Regions from separate parts of the Caballeronia sp. ATUFL_M2_KS44 genome, predicted to be linked through region 3. Evidence: predicted binding sites of a transcription regulator. Region 3 holds the regulator's gene; each other region holds the start of a gene.
The links. Region 3 encodes FNR, which switches genes on or off when oxygen is low (the NO sensors DNR and NnrR bind a similar motif). Its sites were predicted from a motif close to TTGATNNNNATCAA; they were not measured.
Positions count from the first base shown of each region.

Region 1: a site for FNR is predicted at 1,376-1,389, ahead of NCR39_RS28155 (universal stress protein). Genes of this name have one in related genera too.
Region 2: a site for FNR is predicted at 2,234-2,247, ahead of NCR39_RS19510 (universal stress protein). Genes of this name have one in related genera too.

Region 1 is NZ_JALQEA010000067.1:111,013-114,289, forward strand. It holds gene NCR39_RS28150 (universal stress protein) at 1-367, opposite strand, end outside; gene NCR39_RS28155 (universal stress protein) at 396-1,235, opposite strand; gene NCR39_RS28160 (coniferyl aldehyde dehydrogenase) at 1,411-2,838, opposite strand; gene NCR39_RS28165 (MipA/OmpV family protein) at 2,869-3,277, opposite strand, start outside.
Region 2 is NZ_JALQEA010000045.1:60,081-63,357, reverse strand. It holds gene NCR39_RS19520 (SUMF1/EgtB/PvdO family nonheme iron enzyme) at 1-720, opposite strand, end outside; gene NCR39_RS19515 (helix-turn-helix domain-containing protein) at 882-1,604, opposite strand; gene NCR39_RS19510 (universal stress protein) at 1,709-2,182, opposite strand; gene NCR39_RS19505 (MFS transporter) at 2,405-3,277, shown strand, end outside.
Region 3 is NZ_JALQEA010000051.1:467,165-470,441, reverse strand. It holds gene NCR39_RS22875 (PAS domain-containing sensor histidine kinase) at 1-309, shown strand, start outside; gene NCR39_RS22870 (response regulator) at 306-959, shown strand; gene fnr (fumarate/nitrate reduction transcriptional regulator Fnr) at 1,129-1,917, shown strand; gene NCR39_RS22860 (c-type cytochrome) at 2,069-2,359, shown strand; gene NCR39_RS22855 (hypothetical protein) at 2,459-2,767, opposite strand; gene NCR39_RS22850 (hypothetical protein) at 2,808-3,277, opposite strand, start outside.

The DNA of each region.
Region 1 (3,277 bases), on a different contig from region 3:
TGAACGCAGCCGGGTCTTGCGGATCGTCCTGACCGAGCACGATCACGTCCGCATGACGGCCATGCAGCACCGCTGCGTCGATGACGGAGCCCGTCGGCGCGCGCCATTCAGCGGTGACGCCGGCCAGTTGCGCCGCATGCTCGAACGCCTCGTGCGCGTGATCGAGCGCCGCGCGCTGTTGCCTCTCATAGTTGCTTCGTTCGACACGTTGCGCCGGACCGAACAGATGATGAGCCAGGTCCTGACAGACGAGATACAGCCCGATGACATGAGCGTCGAAGCGACGCGCGAGATCGAACGCAAGCTGCGTGCGCGCATCGCAGCGCCGGCTGTTGTCCAAGTGAACGAGGATGGTCTTCCAGTTCATGATCGGCCTCCTTGATGAGCGCATCGCCTCAATGAGACATGAGCACGGGAACCGTCATCGATGCGAGGAAGGTTCGCGTGGCGCCGCCGAGCACGAGTTCCTGCCAGCGTGCGTGTCCATAGCCGCCCATGACGACGAGATCGGCGCCGAGATCCGTGGCGCGCGAGAGCAGCAATTCGCCGACCGATGTTTCATCCGCGATTGCGCTCGACGACACTTCGGCCTTCACGCCGTGCCGCGCGATGCACGCGGCGATATCCGCGCCCGCAATGCGTTCGTCGCGCGCTTCGCCTTGCGTCGTGTCGATGGTGACGATGCTCACGCGCTCGGCCGTCTTGAGCAAAGGAAGTGCATCGTGGACGGCTCGCGTTGCCTCGCGGCTGCCGTCCCACGCGATCATCGGATGATTGGCCATGGAAGGGAAGAAGCCCGTGTAAGGCAGCAGCAGGACCGGGCGCCCGGATGACAGGACGAGCGTCTCCTGAAAGTGATCGCCGACATACGACTCGGGATCGTCCGGATCGTCCTGACTGGCGACGACGAGATCGGCGCATCGCGCGAAATGCGGTGCCGCATGGGTCGCCGGTTCGTGGGCTTCGATCCATTCGCCCGTCACGCCCGCACGCTTCACTTCGGCGTGAAAGAGGCGTTCGATCGCGCCGCGCTGCTCGAGCCGCGTGGCCGCGTGCTGCTCGTAATACGAGGCCGTGCCGGCCATGATGGCGAACGCGCGCGTTTCCGGTTCGTACACGGCAAAGAGCCCGATAACATGTGCGTCGAAACGCTTCGCCAGTTGCAACGCGCTTTCGAGCCTCGGGTGAGCGCGCGCGCTGGTGTCGAGGTGCACGAGAACAGTCTTGTAGCTCATCGCGTGGCTCCTTGAGTCGGATCGTGATTCACGTTGGCATCAGTCTAGAGACGCCGATCGTGGATCGCGTTGATTCAGGTCAATGGCAGGGCGACGGCGCGAGCGATTCATCCGTTCCGGCGCGGCGTCGGAATCGGCTCTTGATTCAGATCAATTGAAACACCGATGCGTTGCGCTAACGGAGCATCGCCTTGATGATGGCATTCGCGATGAAACCGTAAGGTGGACGAAGTAATTTGCCGAGCTGCCAGCGCGACTGCACCAGAATGCCCTTGGCGTGACTCAACGCACGAAAGCCTTCTACGCCGTGGTAAGCGCCCATTCCGCTAAGGCCGATTCCGCCGAAGGGCAGAGCATCTTGTGCGTAGTGCATCAACGTGTTGTTGATGGTGACATTGCCGGCGGTGGTCCGCGTCAGCAGTTTCTCGCGGCTCGCGCCTTGCGCGCCGAAAGAATAGAGCGCAAGCGGACGCGGACGCGCGTTGATGAAATCGATCGCTTCGTCGATATCTTCATATGTGAGCACGGGCAGCAGCGGCCCGAAGATTTCCTGCTGCATGATGAGCATGTCATCGGTCGCGCCGGTAACGAGCACAGGCGCTAATTTGCGCATGGCATCGCGTGCATTGCGTGCATTGCGTTGCCGATTGCCGACTTCGATGATTCGCGCACCCTTCTTCCGCGCATCGTCCAGGAGCGTCAAGAGACGCCGATGATGCCGCTCGTCGATGATCGATGTGTAATCCACGCTATCCGGCCCTTCGGGGTACAGCCGCCTGACGGCGCGATCGTAGGCATCGACGAACGTATCCATCTCTTGCTGGGGCAACAGCACATAGTCCGGTGCGATGCACGTTTGTCCCGCGTTGGCGAGCTTGCCATAAGCGATGCTCTCGGCCGCCGCTTCGCCGTGGCCCGGTTCGATGACCACGGGCGACTTGCCGCCCAGTTCCAGCGTCACAGGAACGAGATTGGCCGCGGCCGCTTGCATGACCTTGCGGCCGACTTCGGTACTGCCGGTGAATAACAGATGATCGAATGGCAGCGCGGAAAACGCGGCGCCCACGATCGCATCGCCAGTGACCACAGCGACCTGTTCCTTGTCGAATAGCTCGCTCAAGATGGCTTCGAGCAGCGCGCTCGTGGCAGGCGTCGATTCGGATGGCTTGATCATCGCGCGATTGCCGGCTGCCAGCGCAGTGGCCAAAGGCATCAGCGCCAACGACAACGGATAGTTCCACGGCGCCACAATGCCGACGACTCCGACGGGCTGATACAGCACGTAGCTGCGAGCGGGCTGCAGTTGCCATGGCGTAGGTCGCCGCTCCGGACGCATCCAGCGGTGTAGACGCCGCCGCAAATAGTCGATTCCATTCACGAGCGTGAGCAACTCCATGATCGCGGTCTCGTGCGTCGCGCGATGACCGAAGTCCGCTTGTATCGCGCGCTCGATGTCGCTCCTGCGAGCGATGAGCGCACGCTTGAGCTTTGTCAGGTCGTTGCGTCGTCGATTCGCGGAAGGAGGGCCATCGCGCAGAAACGCTTCACGTTGCGTTTGCAGTCGGCGCGCGAGTAGTGCGTCAATGGATTCGGACGAGATCATGTAAGAGGATGCCGCTTTTATCGCGCGGGCCTAGAACCGATACAGCACAGACGCCATGCCGTTGAGATCGAGACGGCGCTCCGTAATAGGGCTGTTCGCTGCCGAATGTTCGAGGCGTCCGATCACCGCCGTGACGTTTGCTGACCAGTGCGAGTCGAATTGATAAGTGGCGTTCACGTTCATGTGAACATCGCGCAAGCCGGAACTCGTTGCATATTGAGGCAGACCCGACGCCGCGCTTTCCTGCGAGTTCACGCCGAAGAAAGTCCTCGTATAGGTCGCGTTCGCCCAAGTTACGCCCGGCCCCACGGAAATGAGCAGCTTGCCGAGCGGTGCCGACGCGAATGCATCGACCGTTGCGGTCAGACCTTGTCCAGTGCCGGCGATGTCCTGATAGACGGCCGCCGCGCCGGTGAAGGCCCACCAGGTGTAATCGGCA
Region 2 (3,277 bases), on a different contig from region 3:
GTAACCGCCCGCATCGATGAAGCGCAGAAAATCGCGGTTCGTGACCATGTAACGGTCGATGCCGAAGGCCGGCACGTCCACCCGCATCTCGCCGAACTCGTTGTCCCAGCCGAAGCGTCCGCTATCGCGCGCGAGGCCCAGCGTGGCCGTTCCAGCCGGCACGCGCACCGTTTCATGCGCGAGCGCGCGCGCCGATGTCCGTTCGGATGCCGCGTTGACCGGCGCGATTTTTCGGTCGACCGGCAATTGATGCAACATGTACGCGAGCGTTTCGGCGTGCATCAGCCGATGCTCGATTGCCACTTCGAGCAGCTTCGCGGCCGGTTCATCGGCGGAAAGGGGCTGTGCGACGAGCCTGATCGGATCGAAACGCGCGTCGATGTCCGCGCGCACTTGCGCCTTGTAGCCACGCACTTCGTCGAGCGAAGGCCAGTCGGCGGGCTGATCCGTCGGCAATCCGCCATCGACGGGATCGATGCCGAACGCGAAAAGCTGGTCGTAGGCGGGATTGATGTCCGGCAAGTCGAACAGGCGCTTGTCGAACAGATTGCGGTCGAACGCCTCGAGATGCCCGATATAGAAAACGATGCGATGCCGTTCGGCAATCGGCCGATCGTAGAGATGCTCGGGTTTGACGATATCGAAAAGTTCGTCGGTCACGCGGCGCGCTTCCGCGAGACGGTCGAGCAGAGGATGACGCAGGGAAGGTTCGCGATTCATTTCGCTCTATCTCCGGTGCAAGCCGAAAGCATTGCATATCACCGGAGCTGGCGTCAAAGCGCCGCGCCGGTGCATGAAAAAGAGCTAGTGAGTAGCGAAGTCCGTGCCAAGCGTCGTTTGTTCATGCACGGCGAACAAACGACCGCGCGTTCAGGTGAACGTCAAATGCCGCGCAAACCGTCGAAATCGCAGATACGGATGGACTTGCCCTGCGCCTCGATGAGTCCGAGCTTGTCGAAGCGCGACAGCGTGCGGCTCACCGTTTCGAGCGTCATGCCAAGATAGCTGCCGATGTCGTCGCGCGTCATGCGCATCGTGAATTCGGCTGTGGCGTAGCCGCGCCGTGCGAGCCGCGCCGACATGTCGAGCAACAGGCGCGCGACGCGCTCGTCCGCGCGCAGCATGCCGAGCCGCACGACGTGTTCCGCCTCGCGGTTGATCGCCTGACTCATCATGCGATGCATGCGCCGCTGAAGCGCGTCCGTTTCGCGGCACATGCGCTCGAAAAGCGCGTAAGGCACGACGCAGACGGAGCTGTCTTCGAGCGCGACGGCGTCGCAGGTGTGTTGCCCGTCGCCGATGCCGTCGAGACCGAGCGCATCGCCCGCAAGCAAGAGGCCGGTAACGCGCTCGCGTCCGCCGTCGCGCGTGCCGTCGTGCGTGACGACCGTTTTCAGCGAGCCGGAGCGCACGGCGTAGAGCGAATCGAACGTGTCGCCGGTGCGAAACAGCGCATCGCCGCGCCGGATCTTGCGCGTGACGGAGATGATGTGTTCCAGCTTGGAGACGTCTCTGGCGCACAGACCTTCGGGCATGCACAGATGGCGCATTGCACAGCTGGAGCAGTGTGCCGCTTGCCGCCGGGTGGGAGTCGGATCAGACATGGCGAGCTCGGTTTCTTGATGAATGACAAATTGATTGTCCCATAGCCCGCGACACCGACCGCGCGAAAAAATGCCGCGCCCCCGGCGCTTGCACAACTTTTACATCACGCGGTAATAGCGTCGCCTTCGATGGCTGCCGCCGATGGCACCAACAGCACCGGCAAGGTGGCCTGACGCAGACAACGCTCCGCAACGCTGCCGAGAATCAGCCGCTTGAAGCCCTTGCGGCCGTGCGTGCCCATGACGAGCAGATCGGCGTTGAACGCGCGCGCGGCGTCGATCACGAGCGACGCGATATCGTCGCTGGCGGTGGCATCGACGGTCACGACATCGCCCGCGACGCCGCGCGCCTTCATCGCGTCGGCGGCTTCGCGCGCGACCATCGCGCCCTGTTCGCTGAGGCCTTTTTGCAACACGGACGGATCGTAGCCGGGGACGTCCATGTACATCGGCCCGCTTTCGACGACGTAATACGCCTGGACGACGGCCTGATGCGTGGCGGCGAGATCGAGCGCGGCTTCGAAGGCGCCTTGCGAAGTGCGGCTGCCGTCGATGGCGACGATGATGCGTTTGAACATGGCGTGTTCCTCTTCGGGTGGAATGATCGAGCATATCGCGGCGGTGCGGCCTTCATGCAAATCAGCGGGCGGCAATTTTGCGATGAGTCGATCTGTCGCAGGCGACGCCGTACAATCCGTGTTTCCACTGACTCAGCGCCCGCTTAAGACAGCCGCATGACCGACGACCGCATGACCGAACCCCAGCCGCACGCGCTCGCGTTCCGGACCGCCCTTTACGCGATGCTCGGCATCGGACTCGTCAACATGCTGGTCGCGCTGGATCAGACCGTGGTGAGCACGGCGCTGCCGTCGATCGTCGCGGAACTGCACGGTTTCGAATACTACGCGTGGATCGCGAGCGCTTATTTGCTGGCGTCCGTCGTCACGGTGCCGGTGTTCGGGCGGCTCGGCGATTACTTCGGCCGCAAGCGGTTTGTCATCGCGGCGGTCGTGACGTTCACACTCGCGTCCGTTTTGTGCGGGCTCGCGCCGAACATGCTGTTTCTGGTGCTGGCGCGCGGGCTGCAAGGCGTCGGCGGCGGGATGATGGTCGGCACCGCGTTCGCCGCGATTCCCGATCTTTTCCCCGATCCGCGCACGCGCGTGCGATGGCAGGTCGTGCTCGCGGCGGCGTACGGCATCGGCACGGCGGCGGGGCCGTCGCTCGGCGGATGGATGAGCCAGCACTGGGGCTGGCGCTCGACGTTTCTCATCAATTTGCCGGTCGGCGCGGCGGCGCTGTATTTCATCTGGTCGCATCTGCCGAATCTGCACCGGCCGCGCGAGGGCGGCGTGAAGATCGACTGGCTCGGCGCCGCGCTCGTCGCGCTCGTGCTCGGCGGATTTCAGGCGCTGATCGAGTCGGTGCCGAAGACGGGTCTCTCTGCCGGAAACATCGCGCTCGGCTGCGCGGTGATCGCCGGCGCGGCGGCGCTTCTCGTCTGCGAGCGGCGCGCGACGCACCCGATCATCCCGCTCGACATCTTCCGCGATCCGCATCTCGTCACGCTGTTCACGCTGTCGTTCCTCGCGGGCTTCGTCATGTTCTCGCTGATCTTCTTCGCGCCGCTCCTGCTGCAAGGCGGTTTCGGGCTGTCGCCGCAGGACGCGGGT
Region 3 (3,277 bases):
GCAGCGACGACGGTTTTCCGTATCATCGAGGAAGCGCTCGCGAATGTCGCCCGCCATGCGCACGCCAGCCGCGTCGAACTGTCGATTCAAGCCAAGGAACGCGATTGCATACTGCGCGTGAGCGACGATGGCATCGGCGCGCGTGCACTGCCTGCGCCGAACGGAAAATGCTTCGGCCTGATCGACGTGCGCGAGCGTGCGAATGCACTGGGCGGCCGCGTGTGCGTCGATTCGATGCCGGACAACGGCTTCGTCCTGACCGTGGTCCTGCCCCGAGAAGCGGTGCACGAAAAGGAATCGCAACCATGACGACGAAAGTGCTGATCGCGGACGACCACACGCTCGTACGCGACGGACTGCGCCACATTCTCGCCAACGCAAGCAGCTTCGAGGTGGCCGGCGAAGCGAGCGATGGCCCGGGCACGCTCGCCCTCGTGCGCTCCACGCCGGCTCACGTGCTCGTGCTCGATCTCTCGATGCCGGGCCGCAGCGGCCTCGAACTGCTCAAACAGATCAAGGACGAAATTCCCGCGCTTCGCATTCTCGTGCTGACCATGCATGCGGAGCAGCAATATGCCGCGCGCGCGTTCAAGGCCGGTGCATCGGGCTATCTCACGAAGGAAAGCGCCAGCGCGGAACTGGTCTCCGCCGTCACGAAGGTCGCGGCGGGCGGCGCATACGTGAGCCTCGCGATGGCCGAGCGCTTCGCGCAAAGCCTGACGGAACCGGCGGATGCGTTGCCGCACCAGCGCCTGTCGGATCGCGAGCACGAGGTGTTTCGCCGATTGTGCGCAGGCGAATCCATCAACCAGATCGGCGAAGCGTTGTGCGTGAGCGCGAAAACCATCAGCACGTACAAGGCGCGCATTCTCGAGAAGATGCAGATGCCGCATGAAGCGGCGCTCGTGCGCTATGCCGTCAAGCATCATCTGTTCGACGACGAGAACGACGACGTCTGAATTTCGTCCGTCAGGATTTCCCTACACGCCTGCCGAAGCGCCTACGGAAGTTTCCGCCACCGCCGATTCATTTCGGAATTTACGCAGCCGATAATCGAACGCATGGATTCATCGGCCGCGCCGGAAGCACCACGGTGCGCGCGAACCAACGTTCGACCGGAGGCGCAGCATGTTTCCCATAAGCGAAGCCAGACCCATCGTCGGCCACAACGAAGCACCCGCGCCGCGTCGCGCGTTTCAGATCGCGGACAACTCATCGCAGCGCGCAACACGCCAGGGAATGCGCTGCTCGACTTGCTCGATGCAGCGTGTCTGCATGCCGAGCGCTCTCTCGCCGGACGAATGCGAACGGCTCGACGCGATCATCTGCGCGACGCGCATCGTGCGGCGCGGCGAGACGCTCTATCGCTCCGGCGATGCATTCCAGAGCGTCTACACCGTGCGCAGCGGCTGTTTCAAGACCGTCGTCGTGCATCGCGACGGCAACGAGCAGGTCACGGGCTTTCATCTCGCGGGCGATGCGCTCGGACTCGACGGCGTGAGTTCCGACAGCCACACGTGCGACGCGCTCGCGCTCGAAGACAGCGTCGTCTGCATCATTCCGTTCGATCTGCTCGAACTGCTTTGCCGCGAAGTCAAGGCGATCCAGCATCACGTGCATCGCCTGATGAGCAGCGAGATCGTGCGTGAGTCCAATCTCATGATGCTGCTCGGCACGATGTCGGCGGAACAGCGCGTCGCTGCGTTCCTGCTCAACATCTCGGCGCGCATGAAGGCGCGCGGCTATTCGCCCGCGCAATTCGTGCTGCGGATGACGCGCGAGGAGATCGGCAGCTATCTCGGCCTCAAGCTCGAAACCGTGAGCCGCATGTTCTCGAAGCTGCAAAAGGCGGGCGTGGTCGATGCGCGCGGCAAGGAAGTGCGCATACTGAATCAGGCGAGCCTCGAAAGCGTTTGACGCGCGATTGCGCTTGGCTATGCGCCGTTGATGCAGATCAACGAGCCTCGCGGCCGCGGATCGCATCATCGGTGCGTACCTTCATTCGTTGCGCGCCATGCTTCTCGCTCTTTCTCGTCATCGTGCATTCGCTGCGCTGCTTGCCGTTCTCATGTCGTGCGCATCGCGCGCGCTGGCGCAATCCGAACCGAGCGCGCTGATCGATCAGCAACACTGCATGTTCTGCCATACCAACGACGCGCCGTTTCTTGCGCCATCGTTCCAGCAGATCGCAAACCGGTATCGCGACGATCCGCAAGCGCAAGCCATGCTGGAGCACAAGCTGCGCGCGGGCGGCCGCACACACTGGGGCGACATGGCCATGCCGATGCCCGCCGAACGCGGCGGCGCGCTTTCGCCGGAAGATGCGCATGTGCTCGTCGAATGGGTGTTGCGTCATTAGTCGCGACGTCACGCTAAGGACACGATCGAACCGGACACGCATCGTGATGCATGACGAACCCGGGCGCGATGCCGGGACGCAACGCGAGCGCATAGAAGATCATGCGGAAGACACGTGCCGCTGTTCGAGCAGGCGCATGGCGTTGTCGAACGCACGATGAATCGCGATGCACACGTCCGCGTCCGAACCGCGCTCCACCGGGATCAGATCGAACGCCCGCGTGATGAGATCGAGCCGCGCATCGTAGCGCCGCGCGCCCGATGGATCACGATACGCTTCGACGGTCAGATGGCTGTTGGCAATATCGGTCGCGGCGCGTTCGAGCCGCACCAGTTCGACGCCGGCCACGCGCTCCGCGTCGTCCGAACCGGCGAACCCCCGATACGCAATCTGCATTCCGAGCCCCATGAGCGCTCTCCTCGTCCTTCTTCATGGCCGAGCCGCCGCTTCACGCGGCATCGTCCTGAGCACCTCGCTCCGGTGCGAGCACGAAGCCGCGAAACCGGATCTCGACCTTCTGTATCTCGCTCGCGCATTGCGTGTATAGCCAGCCGGGGCCGCCATCCATCGCGTACATGCCCCGGCACATTGCCTTCACGCTGATGCGCGCCCACCCGCGCTTCTCCGCCGATGGCGTGCGCGTGGCCCACAGGTACACCACGCCCGCTTCGAGCGGCCGCGCGGTTTCGATGGCGCGTTCATCGGCATAGCGTATGTGCGTGGCCGAATAACGCGTGACGTATGCCTTCGTGCGCGTCCAGAGCAGCGAGCACTCGTCCGGCCCCTGACAATCGACGGCGGCGAATTCGCGCGCCTGCAGCAACGCGGGCTCGGTCTCGCTGAAGCGATTCCAGCGCGCATCCGTCGAGCAGCCAGCCAGCGCGCTCAAGACAAGCGTGGCGCAAAACGATCGTGCTC